2 linked regions of the Saccharibacillus brassicae genome follow. The main gene of each other region encodes a partner of the protein of the gene in region 2 in a complex. Links are inferred from orthologs where the notes say so. Each region holds a gene or a part of one and is shown on either strand. Other genes may lie near its edges.

Evidence for each region.
Region 1: the proteins of secY (region 2) and secG are in contact, whole or in part, in a crystal structure (PDB 5AWW), measured with the Thermus thermophilus proteins. The link is inferred for Saccharibacillus brassicae from one-to-one orthologs. Residues at the interface, in WP_096411648.1 of Thermus thermophilus: Leu14, Gln16, Arg17, Phe20, Ile34, Pro35, Pro37, Ile72, Arg108, Arg109, Asn112, Gln113, Arg116, Ile117, Ile120, Pro145, Gly146, Trp147, Phe152, Phe155, Val156, Val159, Thr160, Val162, Ala163, Gly164, Ala166, Leu167, Trp170, Glu173; in WP_223903268.1 of Thermus thermophilus: Tyr5, Ile9, Tyr12, Leu13, Ala16, Leu19, Val20, Val23, Leu24, Gln26, Glu27, Pro28, Gln30, Gly31, Ala32, Asp34, Leu35, Met36, Gly37, Gly38, Ser39, Ala40, Asp41, Leu42, Phe43, Ala45, Arg46, Val48, Tyr53, Thr56.

What each region holds. Positions count from the first base shown.
Region 1 is NZ_CP041217.1:2,724,586-2,730,240, reverse strand. What follows is about bases 1,247-4,036. They hold secG (preprotein translocase subunit SecG), read right to left. Parts: upstream 2,864-4,036; coding sequence 2,630-2,863; downstream 1,247-2,629. Other genes in these bases: rnr (ribonuclease R), read right to left, coding at 1,247-2,383. Also shown: more of rnr, read right to left, coding at 1-1,246; murI (glutamate racemase), read right to left, coding at 4,077-4,850; FFV09_RS24485 (aminoglycoside adenylyltransferase domain-containing protein), read right to left, coding at 4,925-5,653. UniProt on the Bacillus subtilis protein: Involved in protein export. Participates in an early event of protein translocation.
Region 2 is NZ_CP041217.1:1,800,865-1,806,719, reverse strand. The notes cover bases 2,510-5,499. They hold secY (preprotein translocase subunit SecY), read left to right. Parts: upstream 2,510-3,350; coding sequence 3,351-4,649; downstream 4,650-5,499. Other genes in these bases: map (type I methionyl aminopeptidase), read left to right, coding at 5,389-5,499; FFV09_RS07595 (adenylate kinase), read left to right, coding at 4,739-5,383; rplO (50S ribosomal protein L15), read left to right, coding at 2,911-3,351; rpmD (50S ribosomal protein L30), read left to right, coding at 2,668-2,853; rpsE (30S ribosomal protein S5), read left to right, coding at 2,510-2,654. Outside these bases: rplE (50S ribosomal protein L5), read left to right, coding at 1-412; FFV09_RS07635 (type Z 30S ribosomal protein S14), read left to right, coding at 485-670; rpsH (30S ribosomal protein S8), read left to right, coding at 704-1,102; rplF (50S ribosomal protein L6), read left to right, coding at 1,134-1,676; rplR (50S ribosomal protein L18), read left to right, coding at 1,762-2,130; more of rpsE, read left to right, coding at 2,154-2,509; more of map, read left to right, coding at 5,500-5,855. UniProt on the Bacillus subtilis protein: The central subunit of the protein translocation channel SecYEG. Consists of two halves formed by TMs 1-5 and 6-10.

The DNA of each region.
Region 1 (5,655 bases), 920 kb from region 2 along the record:
TGGTCGGAGCGCCGGCTTCCGCCGTGCCGCTGCCGGCCGCCGCAGGTGCGGTGCCCGCCGCCGGAGCGGAAGCTGCCGCTCCGTTCGGACGGAAGACATCGCCCTGCTTTTTGCCTTTTTTCTTGCCTTTGCCTTTATCTTTGCCGAACTTTTCTTTGCCGGTCTTGTCGCCGCGTCCGCCTCTTGGCGCGCCGCTCGGCGCACCGTCGCCGCGGCCTCCACGGCCGCCGCGGAACGCGCTCTTTTTCATATCCACCAGCTCGAAATCGATCGTATGCTCTTCCATGCTGACCTTGGACACGCGGATCTCGACCAGGTCGCCGATGCGGAAGATGCGCGACGTGCGCTCGCCGACCAGCGTCAGGCGGGACTCGTCGTAGTGGTAATAATCGTCGGTCAGGTTGCTGATATGGATCAGGCCTTCGATCGTGTTCTCAAGCTCCACGAACAGACCGAAGCTCGTTACGCTGCCGATCACGCCTTCGAACGTCTCGCCGACTTTGTCCAGCATGTACTCGGCTTTTTTGAGCTGGGCCGTATCGCGCTCCGCATCGACCGCCACGCGCTCGCGAATCGACGACTGCTGCGCGATGTCCGGCATGCGGATATTGAGGTATTCCTCGCGCGACTGCGACAGCTTGCCGCCGTGGTCCAGCACTTCCCCGATCACCCGGTGGATGACCAAATCGGGATAGCGGCGGATCGGCGACGTAAAGTGCGTATAATATTCGGCCGCCAGGCCGAAGTGGCCGAGATTGGCCGAATCGTATTTCGCCTGCTTCATCGAGCGCAGCAGCAGCGTGCTGATCGCTTTTTGCTCCGGCGTATCCTGCACTTCTTCCAGCAGCGATTGCAGCTCGCTCGGCTGGATGGTGCCTCCGCGCGTGCCTTTGACCTGATAGCCCAGATTGGCGGCGAAGGCCGCGAACAATTCCAGACGCTCCTGATCCGGGTCTTCGTGGATGCGGTACAGGAACGGAACTTTGGCTTTGCTGAAATGCTCCGCCACCGTCTCGTTCGCCGCCAGCATGAACTCTTCGATGATACGTTCGGCAATCGAGCGCTCGCGCGTCACGATGTCGATCGCTTTGCCCTGGTCGTCGAGCAGCACTTTGGCTTCTTCGAAGTCGAAATCGACCGCGCCGCGCTTCATGCGGCGTCCGTTCAGCTTGAGCGCCAGCTCCTGCATCGTGCGGAACGTGTCGGCCAGATAGCCGTAGCGCTCCTGCAGTTCCGGATCTTCTTCTTCGAGCATGCGGCGCACGTTTTTGTACGTCATGCGCTCGACCGTCTTGATCACGCTTTTGAAAATATCGTAGCGAACCAGCTTCATCGACGCGTCGAATTCCATCTCGCACGACAGCGTCAGACGGTCCACGCGCGGATTCAGACTGCAGATGCCGTTGGACAGGCGCGGCGGCAGCATCGGAATGACCCGGTCCACCAAATACACGCTGCTGCCCCGGTTATACGCTTCCTGATCGAGCTGGGAGTTTTCTTTGACATAATAGCCGACGTCCGCGATATGCACGCCGAGTACGTAGTTGCCGTTCTCAAGGCGTTCCACGTTGACCGCGTCGTCCAGGTCTTTGGCGTCTTCGCCGTCGATCGTGACGATCTGCTTGCCGCGCAGGTCGCGCCGGCCCTGGCTGTTGATCTCTTCGTCGGAGATCGTCTCCGGCGCCTGCTCCGCTTCTTCGAGCACTTCGTCCGGGAAAGACTCCGGCAGCTGGTGCTTGCGGATGATCGACAGGATGTCGACGCCCGGGTCGCTGTTATAGCCCAGCACTTCGATAACTTCGCCCTGGGCCGCCGCGCGGCCTTCCGGGTAGGCGATAATGCTCACGACGACCTTCTGGCCGTTCAGCGCGCTTCCGGACCGTCCGGCCGGGATAAAGATGTCGCGCGTGATGCGCTTGTCGTCCGGAAGCACGAAGCCGAACGATTCCTCGTCCTGGTACGTGCCGACGATCTGCGTCACGGCGCGCTTGACGACCCGCACCACTTCGCCTTCCATGCGTCCGTTCGAAGAACGGCGCGACGCGATGCGAATCAGCACCGTATCGCCGTTCATCGCGCTCAGCATGTCGTTCGCGTTAATGTATACGTCCGCGTGTTCGCGATCCTCGGGAATCAGGAAACCGAAGCCCTTGGCATGCGTTTGCAAACGTCCGCGCAGCAAATCCATACGTTCCGGTACGCCATAGCACTGGGTACGCGTCAGTACGATCTTGCCTTCTTCTTCAAGTCCGTTGAGCATGTTCATAAACTCCCGAAACTGTTCCGCATCGTCGATGCCGAAATGTTGCTCCAGTTCCTGGTGCGTCATCGGCTTGTAGGCGCTCTCGCGCATAAAGCCCAGCAGCATATCTTCCGTTATCATGGTTATCACCTCAAAATGGCTCCGGCTGCCTACAGACCGCCCGATCGGCTGCAGATCGCGAATGCTCGATTTTTTCTTCTACATTCTCTATTATACGTTAAAAGTACCCGCGCTGGCGCATGCTTAATCCTTGCTTGCTTTTTCGTACGCATTTATTTGAATATATACAAAAAAAAGCCCTCGTCTCCCTTGAATCCAAGGATCAACGAAGGCTTCCCGGGCAGTCCAACCGCCCCGATCGCCGGGTTAGTTGGTCAGAGCCGTAGTCAACAACGCCATGATTACGAATCCGGCACCCAGTACGACGGTCGTGCGCTCAAGCACCAAGTCCATGCCGCGAGCTTTGCTTTTGCCGAACAGATGCTCCGCACCGCCGGAAATTGCGCCGGCCAAGCCTGCGCTTTTGCCTTTTTGCAGCAGTACGACCGTGATCACACCGACAGCAAAGATCAAGAGAACTACCTTCAGAAAGATTTCCATGTCGTTTAACCTCCTAAGCGTAAGCCGCGTATCCTGTATCGATTGAATCAGAGTTTCTAAAATGGAAAACAGCATTTTTAGTCTACCATAGTTCTCGGTATTTGACAATCGACCAAGGGCAGACCGGATGCGGAAAAGAATGGGCGATCCCTGCAAGCGGACATTAAGAAGCCGCGCGGCGGCTGGATCTCCCGCGGCGCGGCTTCGGTTCATTTGACGGTATGGGGACGTACGGCCCTGACAAGCTCGCGCTTAACGGCGCTGCTCTTTGGCTTGAACCGTACGGTCGGTCCAGAGAATGTATCCCGCGGATACGGCCGTAAGGACCAGAATGGCCATGATGATCATGGCATCCGACATGCTTTTTCCTCCTCTGCTGATGTGGCTCCGGTGTGACGTGTGAGAATGGCCTGGTTTTCGAAAGATGCGAAAAAGGTCACCTCTCCTGCTCTGCTTACGAGGTTAGCTGACGGATTGGGACGCAAGAGTCGCCCCGCCTGCCGCAGATCCGGCGTACCGGAGAGCGTCAGGCTTCACCCCATGAGCGCCTGCGCGGCGTCTCGATCGGTTCCCCCGTTTTTATCGAAAAATTCAGCAGTCTAATCTGGGTCTTCGTGTTCGAGTGACGAATCTCATCATCCTTTCCGAAAAGTGGGCGGCATGCCGGAACGTTCGATGTGCCAAGCTTCGAAAGTCCGGGAAGAAGCGGCAATTTTCCCGCGCCTCGCGCGGTGATATGCTGCTTTTATGAACCGTATCTTAACCCCTTCTGACACCTCGTGTAAAGGATGAACCTGAGCGTTTTTTGCGGGTTTGGGCGTTAAAAGCTGACATTGGAATCTCCCACGAAGCCGGATCTTTCCTTTTCGCGGAAAACCTCCCGTTTGCTCGATTTAGCTCTGAAAATGCGGCTGAAAAAGCAGCCTGCGGCACTTTGCCGGAGCTTGATGGGCCGTTTAGGTCGAAAAGCGGATTTTGTTACCGTTTTCATATGCGGAAACGAAGTCGTTTTGTGCATCCTGCCCGGCCTTGCGGGACGTTCGTTCGGAGCGGGATTTGCCCTGCGCGGGCGCGAGAAAAAAGCCTGAGACGAGTCGCAGGCTTCGAAGATCGGAAAGGCGGATCGCAAGTCCGCGCAGCTTCCGTGAAGGCTCCGACCGTACGCGGCGGGAGCTTTTTATTGATTCTTTCGGGTTCTTTTCCTATTCAAATCTCAAAGCATTACGCCGTTCAAAATTGCCCACGCGCGCTCAAGCTTGGCCTGATAGGCCGGATCGTCCGCGGAGTTCATGAACCGCACGCGCCCGCTTCCGCCGCCGGCCAGCCCGCGCTCTTCGAGAACGCGCGCCACTCTCCGCACCGTGCCGGCGCTTCCGTCGATGACCCGGATATGCGGCGGCAGAATCTGTTCCAGCAGCTCCGCATAATACGGGTAATGCGTGCAGCCGAGCACCAGCGTGCCGTAGCGGCTTAGGTCGAACCGGTCGAATTTGCGCAAAAAGTAAGGACCGAGCTCGGCCGGATCAAACTTCAGCGCTTCGCAGTATTCCACGAGTTCCGGCATCGGCAGCGAATCGACGATCCCCAGATCGTCCACGCGCGACACCAGATCCCGGTATTTGGCCTGGCTGAGCGTCAGTTCGGTCGCCAGCACCAGCACGCGCCGCCCGCTCGCCCCGTTCATCTCGACGGCCGGCTTGACCGCCGGTTCCATCCCGATCACGGGCACGTCGTAGGTGCGCCGCAGCTCGGTCGCCGCTACGCTGGTCGCCGTATTGCACGCGATGACGAGTGCTTTGACGCTTTGGCCCAAAATGCGCTCCGCCGCTTCGCAGACGTATTCCGTCACCTGTTCTTTGGTCTTCGGCCCGTAAGGGACATGCAGCGTATCCGCGAAAAAAATAAAGTCCTCGTTCGGAAGGCTGCGGGCCGCTTCGCGCATCACGGTCAGCCCTCCGATCCCCGAGTCAAAAAAAGCGATGCTCATGCTGCTTCCCCTGCCGTTTCGTTGATTTGGTCTCATTGGTGGAGCCTCGTCGGTCGAGTCTCTTCAGCCTCTTATTATAGCCCTCCCCGCAGGGAAACGCCATGAAAAGCCGCCTGCTCGGCGATCGCCCGCAGCATGTCCTGCGCAAAAGCCGTCAGCCGGGCTTCCGACACCGCCGGGGCACTTCGGATGTCTCCTGCGTAATCCTCAAGCGCGGGCCGCACCACGTCCGTCCATTCCGGGAGCGCCGAAGCTGCCCATTCTCCGCCTTCTTTTTTCGAAGCGACCGTCCCGGTCTTCAGGAACATCAGCACCCGGCACAAATTAAGCGTCAGATAGACCGGATTGTCCGTAATCTCCGCTTCGGCGCCGCGCACGTCGCTCCAGACCGACTCCAGATAAGCATGCTTGGGCACCGGCGGATACGAATCGCGCAGCGGCGGACCGTACAAAGCGACGCCGCGCTCGTAGGCGACGGTGACCTGCGCGGCCAGATCGTCATCCGCGTAGTCCGCGCACAAATAGTGCGGATCGGAAGCGTACCGTTCGCGGTGCGCCCCGGAATAATGATAGACGCACGGCGCCGGATGCCTGAATTGACGGAGAACATCCTCTTCCACGACGCTGAATTCCAGGTCGCGGCCGGCCGGAAAACGGGCGTGCGTCTCCAGCGTACTGCGCGTCAGCGCATACAGCCGCTCCGACTCCGGCCGTTCTCGCACGACGACCAGCAGATCGATATCGCTCGACGCCGGATTGAAGCCGCCGATCGCCAGCGAACCGTGCAGGTAGAGGCCGGTCACGC
Region 2 (5,855 bases):
CGTATCCAACTCCAAGGTTCTGGACACTGCCGTAGCCGAACTTGAGCAGATCGCAGGTCAAAAGCCTGTTATCACTCGTGCTAAAAAGTCGATCGCAGGTTTCAAACTGCGTGAAGACATGCCGATCGGAACGAAGGTTACACTGCGCGGCGAGCGTATGTACCAGTTCCTCGACAAACTGTTCAACGTTGCGCTTCCGCGCGTACGTGACTTCCAGGGTGTATCCAACAAAGCCTTCGACGGCCGCGGCAACTACACACTGGGTCTGAAAGAACAGCTTATCTTCCCAGAAATCCAATACGATCAAGTGGACAAAGTCCGCGGTATGGATATCGTCATCGTAACTACGGCGAAAACGGACGAAGAAGGCCGCGAGCTGCTCGCAGGTCTCGGAATGCCTTTCGCAAAATAATATCGGCCAGTATCTAGGGCCATGATCCATGACCCTGTTCTTCCGAAACTATCCAGGAGGTGTCAGGCTAAAGTGGCAAAAACTTCGATGAAAGTTAAACAGCAACGTACACCAAAATTCAAAGTGCGTGCTTACACGCGCTGCGAACGTTGCGGTCGTCCACACTCGGTGTTACAAAAGTTCAAGATCTGCCGTATTTGCTTCCGCGAATTGGCTCATAAAGGCCAGATCCCTGGCGTTAAAAAAGCAAGCTGGTAATTACCGCATAACAAGGAAGGAGGTTCACACATTATGACTATGTCCGATCCGATTGCAGATATGCTTACACGCATTCGCAACGCGAACGTGGTGCGTCACGAGAAAGTCGAAATGCCGGCTTCCGCGATGAAAAAGCAAATTGCCGAGATCCTGAAACGCGAAGGTTTTATCCGCGACGCGGAATTCGTACAGGATAACAAACAAGGCATGATTCGTATTTTCCTGAAATACGGTCAAAACAACGAACGCGTTATTACTGGTCTGAAAAGAATCAGTAAGCCTGGTCTGCGCGTGTACACGAAGAGCAACGAAGTTCCTCGCGTACTGGGCGGCCTGGGTATCGCGATTATCTCCACGTCCAAGGGAGTTATGACCGACAAAGAAGCTCGTCAAGCGAAAGCTGGCGGCGAAGTAATCTGCTACGTTTGGTAATCACGTCAGAACACAAGGAGGTGCAACAAATATGTCGCGTATTGGTCGCAAACCAATCGAAGTACCGGGCGGTGTTGAAGTAACGCTGAATAACACGGCGATTACGGTCAAAGGCCCTAAAGGTACTCTCACTCGTGAACTTCATAGAGATATGAAAGTAACGGTGGAAGCTAACACAATTACGGTAGAACGTCCTTCCGACAACAAAGAGCATCGTTCCCTTCACGGAACGACCCGCAGCGTTGTCAGCAACATGGTAAGTGGTGTAACGGAAGGTTTCTCCAAGTCGCTTGAACTGGTCGGGGTCGGATACCGTGCCAGCAAGTCCGGAGAAAAAATCGTCTTGAACGTAGGCTACTCCCACCCGGTCGAAATCACGCCGGAATCGGGAATCGAGTTCGAAGTTCCTTCGAACACGAAAATCATCGTTCGCGGAATTGACAAAGAGCGCGTAGGCGCTTATGCTGCTCAAATCCGTAAAGTACGCGAACCTGAGCCGTATAAAGGCAAAGGGATCAAGTACGAAGGCGAACGCATCATCCGTAAAGAAGGTAAAGCCGGTAAGAAGAAATAAACCGTTGCCTTTAACCTTATCCACAACCATAGCTTGCTCATGTAAAGCTGCTTAATAGGCAGATTGGGAAGGAGTGAAAGTACTCATGATTACCAAAGGTGATAAAAATAAAGCTCGCTTGAAAAGACACTTGCGTGTACGCAAGAAAATTCAAGGTACGGTTGAGCGCCCTCGTCTGAACGTATACCGTTCGGAAAAGCACATCTATGCCCAACTGATCGACGACGTAAACGGTGTAACCATCGTTTCCGCATCGACTATGGACAAAGAGCTGAAAAGCGAAATCACAAACGGCGGCAACGTTGAAGCTGCTGCCAAAGTTGGCACACTGGTTGCAAACCGCGCTAAGGAAAAAGGTCATGCCGTTGTCGTCTTCGACCGCGGAGGATACCTCTACCATGGACGGATTCAAGCACTGGCCGACGCAGCCCGCGAAGCCGGACTGGAATTCTAAAACGAAAAAAGGAGGTTAACGACTTGCGTGTAGATATGAGCACTGTAGGAGAACTGACGGAGCGCGTTGTACACATCAACCGCGTAGCTAAAGTTGTAAAGGGCGGACGCCGCTTTAGCTTTAGCGCACTGGTTGTCGTGGGCGACGGCCAAGGCAACGTTGGAGCAGGAATCGGCAAAGCCGGAGAAGTTCCGGATGCGATCCGTAAAGGTATCGAAGATGCCAAGAAAAACCTGATCCACGTTCCTCTCGTCGGAACAACAATCACTCACCTGGTAACGGGTAAATTCGGAGCGGGCAGCGTACTGCTGAAACCGGCATCCGAAGGTACCGGAGTCATCGCCGGCGGTCCTGTACGTGCAGTACTGGAACTGGCAGGCGTAGGCGACATCTTGACAAAATCCCTGGGTTCTTCGAACTCCATGAACATGGTCAACGCGACTTTGGAAGGATTGTCCCGTTTGAAGCGTGCCGAAGATGTGGCAAAGCTTCGCGGCAAATCCGTCGAAGAACTGAGAGGCTAAGGAGGGAACAACAATGGCTAAATTGGAAATTACCCTCGTACGCAGCCTGATCGGACGTCCGAAAAACCAACGCACGACCGTCAACACGCTCGGACTGCGTAAAACGAATCAAGTCGTCGTTCAAAACGACAACGCTGCGATTCGCGGTATGGTCAACCAAGTCAAGCACTTGGTTTCCGTAAAAGAAATCGAAGCTTAAATCCATCGCTCCGCAAGGAGCGAATTAATAGAATGAATCAAGGAGGTGCAACGAACGATGAAGTTACATGAGCTTTCTCCTGCTCCAGGTTCCAAAAAAGAGCGGAAACGCATCGGTCGCGGTACGAGTAGCGGTACGGGTAAAACAGCCGGACGCGGTCACAAAGGCCAAAACTCCCGCTCCGGCGGCGGTGTTCGTCCAGGTTTCGAAGGCGGTCAGAACCCATTGTACCGTCGTCTGCCAAAACGCGGATTCGTTAACCCGACCCGCAAAGAATACGCCATCGTCAACATCGAAGAACTGAACAACTTTGCAGAAAACACCGAAATCACTCCTGAGCTGCTTAAGGAACAAGGTATCGTCAAAGATGCCAAGAGCGGTATCAAGATCCTTGGCAATGGCGATGTGACGGTGAAATTGACTGTCAAAGCAAACAAGTTCTCTCAATCTGCGGTGGAGAAAATCGAGGCTGCCGGCGGTAAAACCGAGGTGATCTAATGTTCAACACCCTGAAGAATATATGGCGGGTCGACGACCTCCGTAAACGAATCCTGTTTACGCTGATGGTTCTGGTGATCTACCGTATCGGTACGTTCATTCCCGTTCCGGGAGTCAACACGGACGTGCTTCAGTCGGCTAACGAAGCCGGCAGCCAGTTGATGGGACTGCTGAACACCTTCTCCGGAGGGGCGCTCATGCAGTTCTCGATCTTCGCCCTCAGTATCTATCCGTACGTTACGGCATCGATCATCGTGCAGCTGCTGTCGATGGATGTCATTCCGAAATTCACCGAGTGGTCCAAACAAGGTGAACACGGTAAGAAAAAGCTGGCGCAGATCACTCGATACGGCACCATAGTTCTGGGTTTGGTTCAGGCGTTCGCCACGGCGATCGGATTCAACCGCATTTATAATGCGGAGATGATTCCGAACGCTACGACCGTCGATTATATCCTGATTGCGATCGTCCTGACTGCCGGTACATCCCTCTTGATGTGGATGGGCGAGCAGATCACGGAAAAGGGCATCGGCAACGGGATCTCGATTCTCATCTTTGCCGGGATCGTCGCAAACATTCCGGGGTATATCTCGACGACGGCTCAATCCGATTTCATCGTGGACGGTCAAACGTTCTTGAACGCGATGAAAACCGTGATTATCGTTCTGGTCTTGATCCTGATTATTGTCGGTGTTATCTTTATTCAGCAGGGGATCCGGAAAGTTCCGGTCCAATATGCGAAGCGGGTAGTCGGCAATAAAATGTACGGCGGTCAAAACACTCACATTCCGTTGAAAGTCAACGCTGCGGGTGTCATCCCGGTTATCTTCGCCGTTTCTCTGCTGCAGTTCCCGGTTATTCTCGCAAACTTCTGGTCGGGCTATGCCTGGGCAGCTTGGGTGCAAAACAACTTGAACTACAGTCAACCGCTTGGCATGGCGCTTTACGCGCTCATGATCATCGGTTTCACGTTCTTCTACACCTTCGTGCAGATCAATCCGCAGCAGATGGCGGAGAACATGAAGAAAAACGGAGGTTACATCCCAGGAGTTCGTCCGGGTAAAGCGACCGAGAAGTACATCACTCGCGTGATGTCGCGTCTCACCGTGACCGGTGCGGTATTCTTGACAGTCATTTCCCTGCTGCCGATCGCGTTCGGTTCGCTCTCCGGTCTTCCCCAATCGGTTCAAATCGGCGGCACTTCGCTGCTGATCGTCGTCGGGGTTGCGCTGGATACGATGAAGACGATTGAAAGTCAGCTGATTAAACGGCACTATAAAGGTTTTATCAATAAATAGCTCAGGTTCCGGACGGGTCCGACTCCATGCGCTCGCCCGGCGCCTTTTGTGCGGTTAGGCATGGGTTAGACGTAAGGAGTTGACATGACGTGAACATTCTATTCATGGGGCCTCCCGGGGCAGGTAAAGGAACACAGGCACAGGTCATTGTCGATGCATTCGGTCTTCCTCATATTTCGACGGGCGATGCTTTTCGCCTGGCGATCAAAGAGGGAACCCCAATCGGGGTCAAAGCCAAAGAATACATCGATCAAGGGCTGCTCGTACCGGATGACGTAACGAACGGTATCGTCCGCGAACGGCTGAGTCAGCCGGATTGCGAAAAAGGTTTCTTGCTCGACGGATTTCCGAGAACTCTGCTGCAGGCCGAAGCTTTGGATACACTTTTGCTCGAGTCTGGCCGTAAGCTTGATCATGTTATCAATCTGAATGTCGATCCGGAGAAGCTTCTTGTCCGGATTACGGGTCGTCGGATCTGCAGAACTTGCGGAACGACCTATCATGTAATCTTCAACCCGCCGAAGCAGGAAGGCGTGTGTGACAAAGACGGTGGCGAACTTTACCAGCGTCCGGATGACAATGAAGAGAGCGTACGCACGCGGCTTGAGGAATATGCAAGCAAAACGGCGCCTCTGATCGATTACTATGCAAACAAAGGCTTGCTGCGGCAGATCGACGGAGACCAGGAGATCGGTACGGTATCGGAAGGTATCCTATCCGTACTGCGAGGTTAACTGTAATGATCATTTGCAAGTCCGAAACGGAGCTCGGCTTTATGAGAGAAGCGGGACGGATTGTGGCTGAGACTCACCGTGTGTTGGAGAAAGCGATCAAGCCGGGCGTTACGACGGCCGAACTTGATGCGCTGGCCGACGCAACCATCCGCAGCCAGGATGCGGTGCCGTCTTTCAAAGGCTATAATGGTTTTCCGGCCAGCATATGTGCGTCGGTCAACGACCAGCTGGTTCACGGATTCCCCAGCGAGCGCAAGCTTCGGGAAGGCGATATCGTCACTTTCGATATCGGCGCGCAGTACCGCGGTTATCACGGCGATTCCGCCTGGACCTACCCGGTAGGGCGAATTTCCGATCAAGCCCAGCGGCTGCTGGACGTTACGGAAGGCTCCCTGTACGCAGGACTGGCACTTATTAAGCCGGATGTGCGTCTGTTTACCATTTCGCATGCGATTCAGCGATACATCGAAGC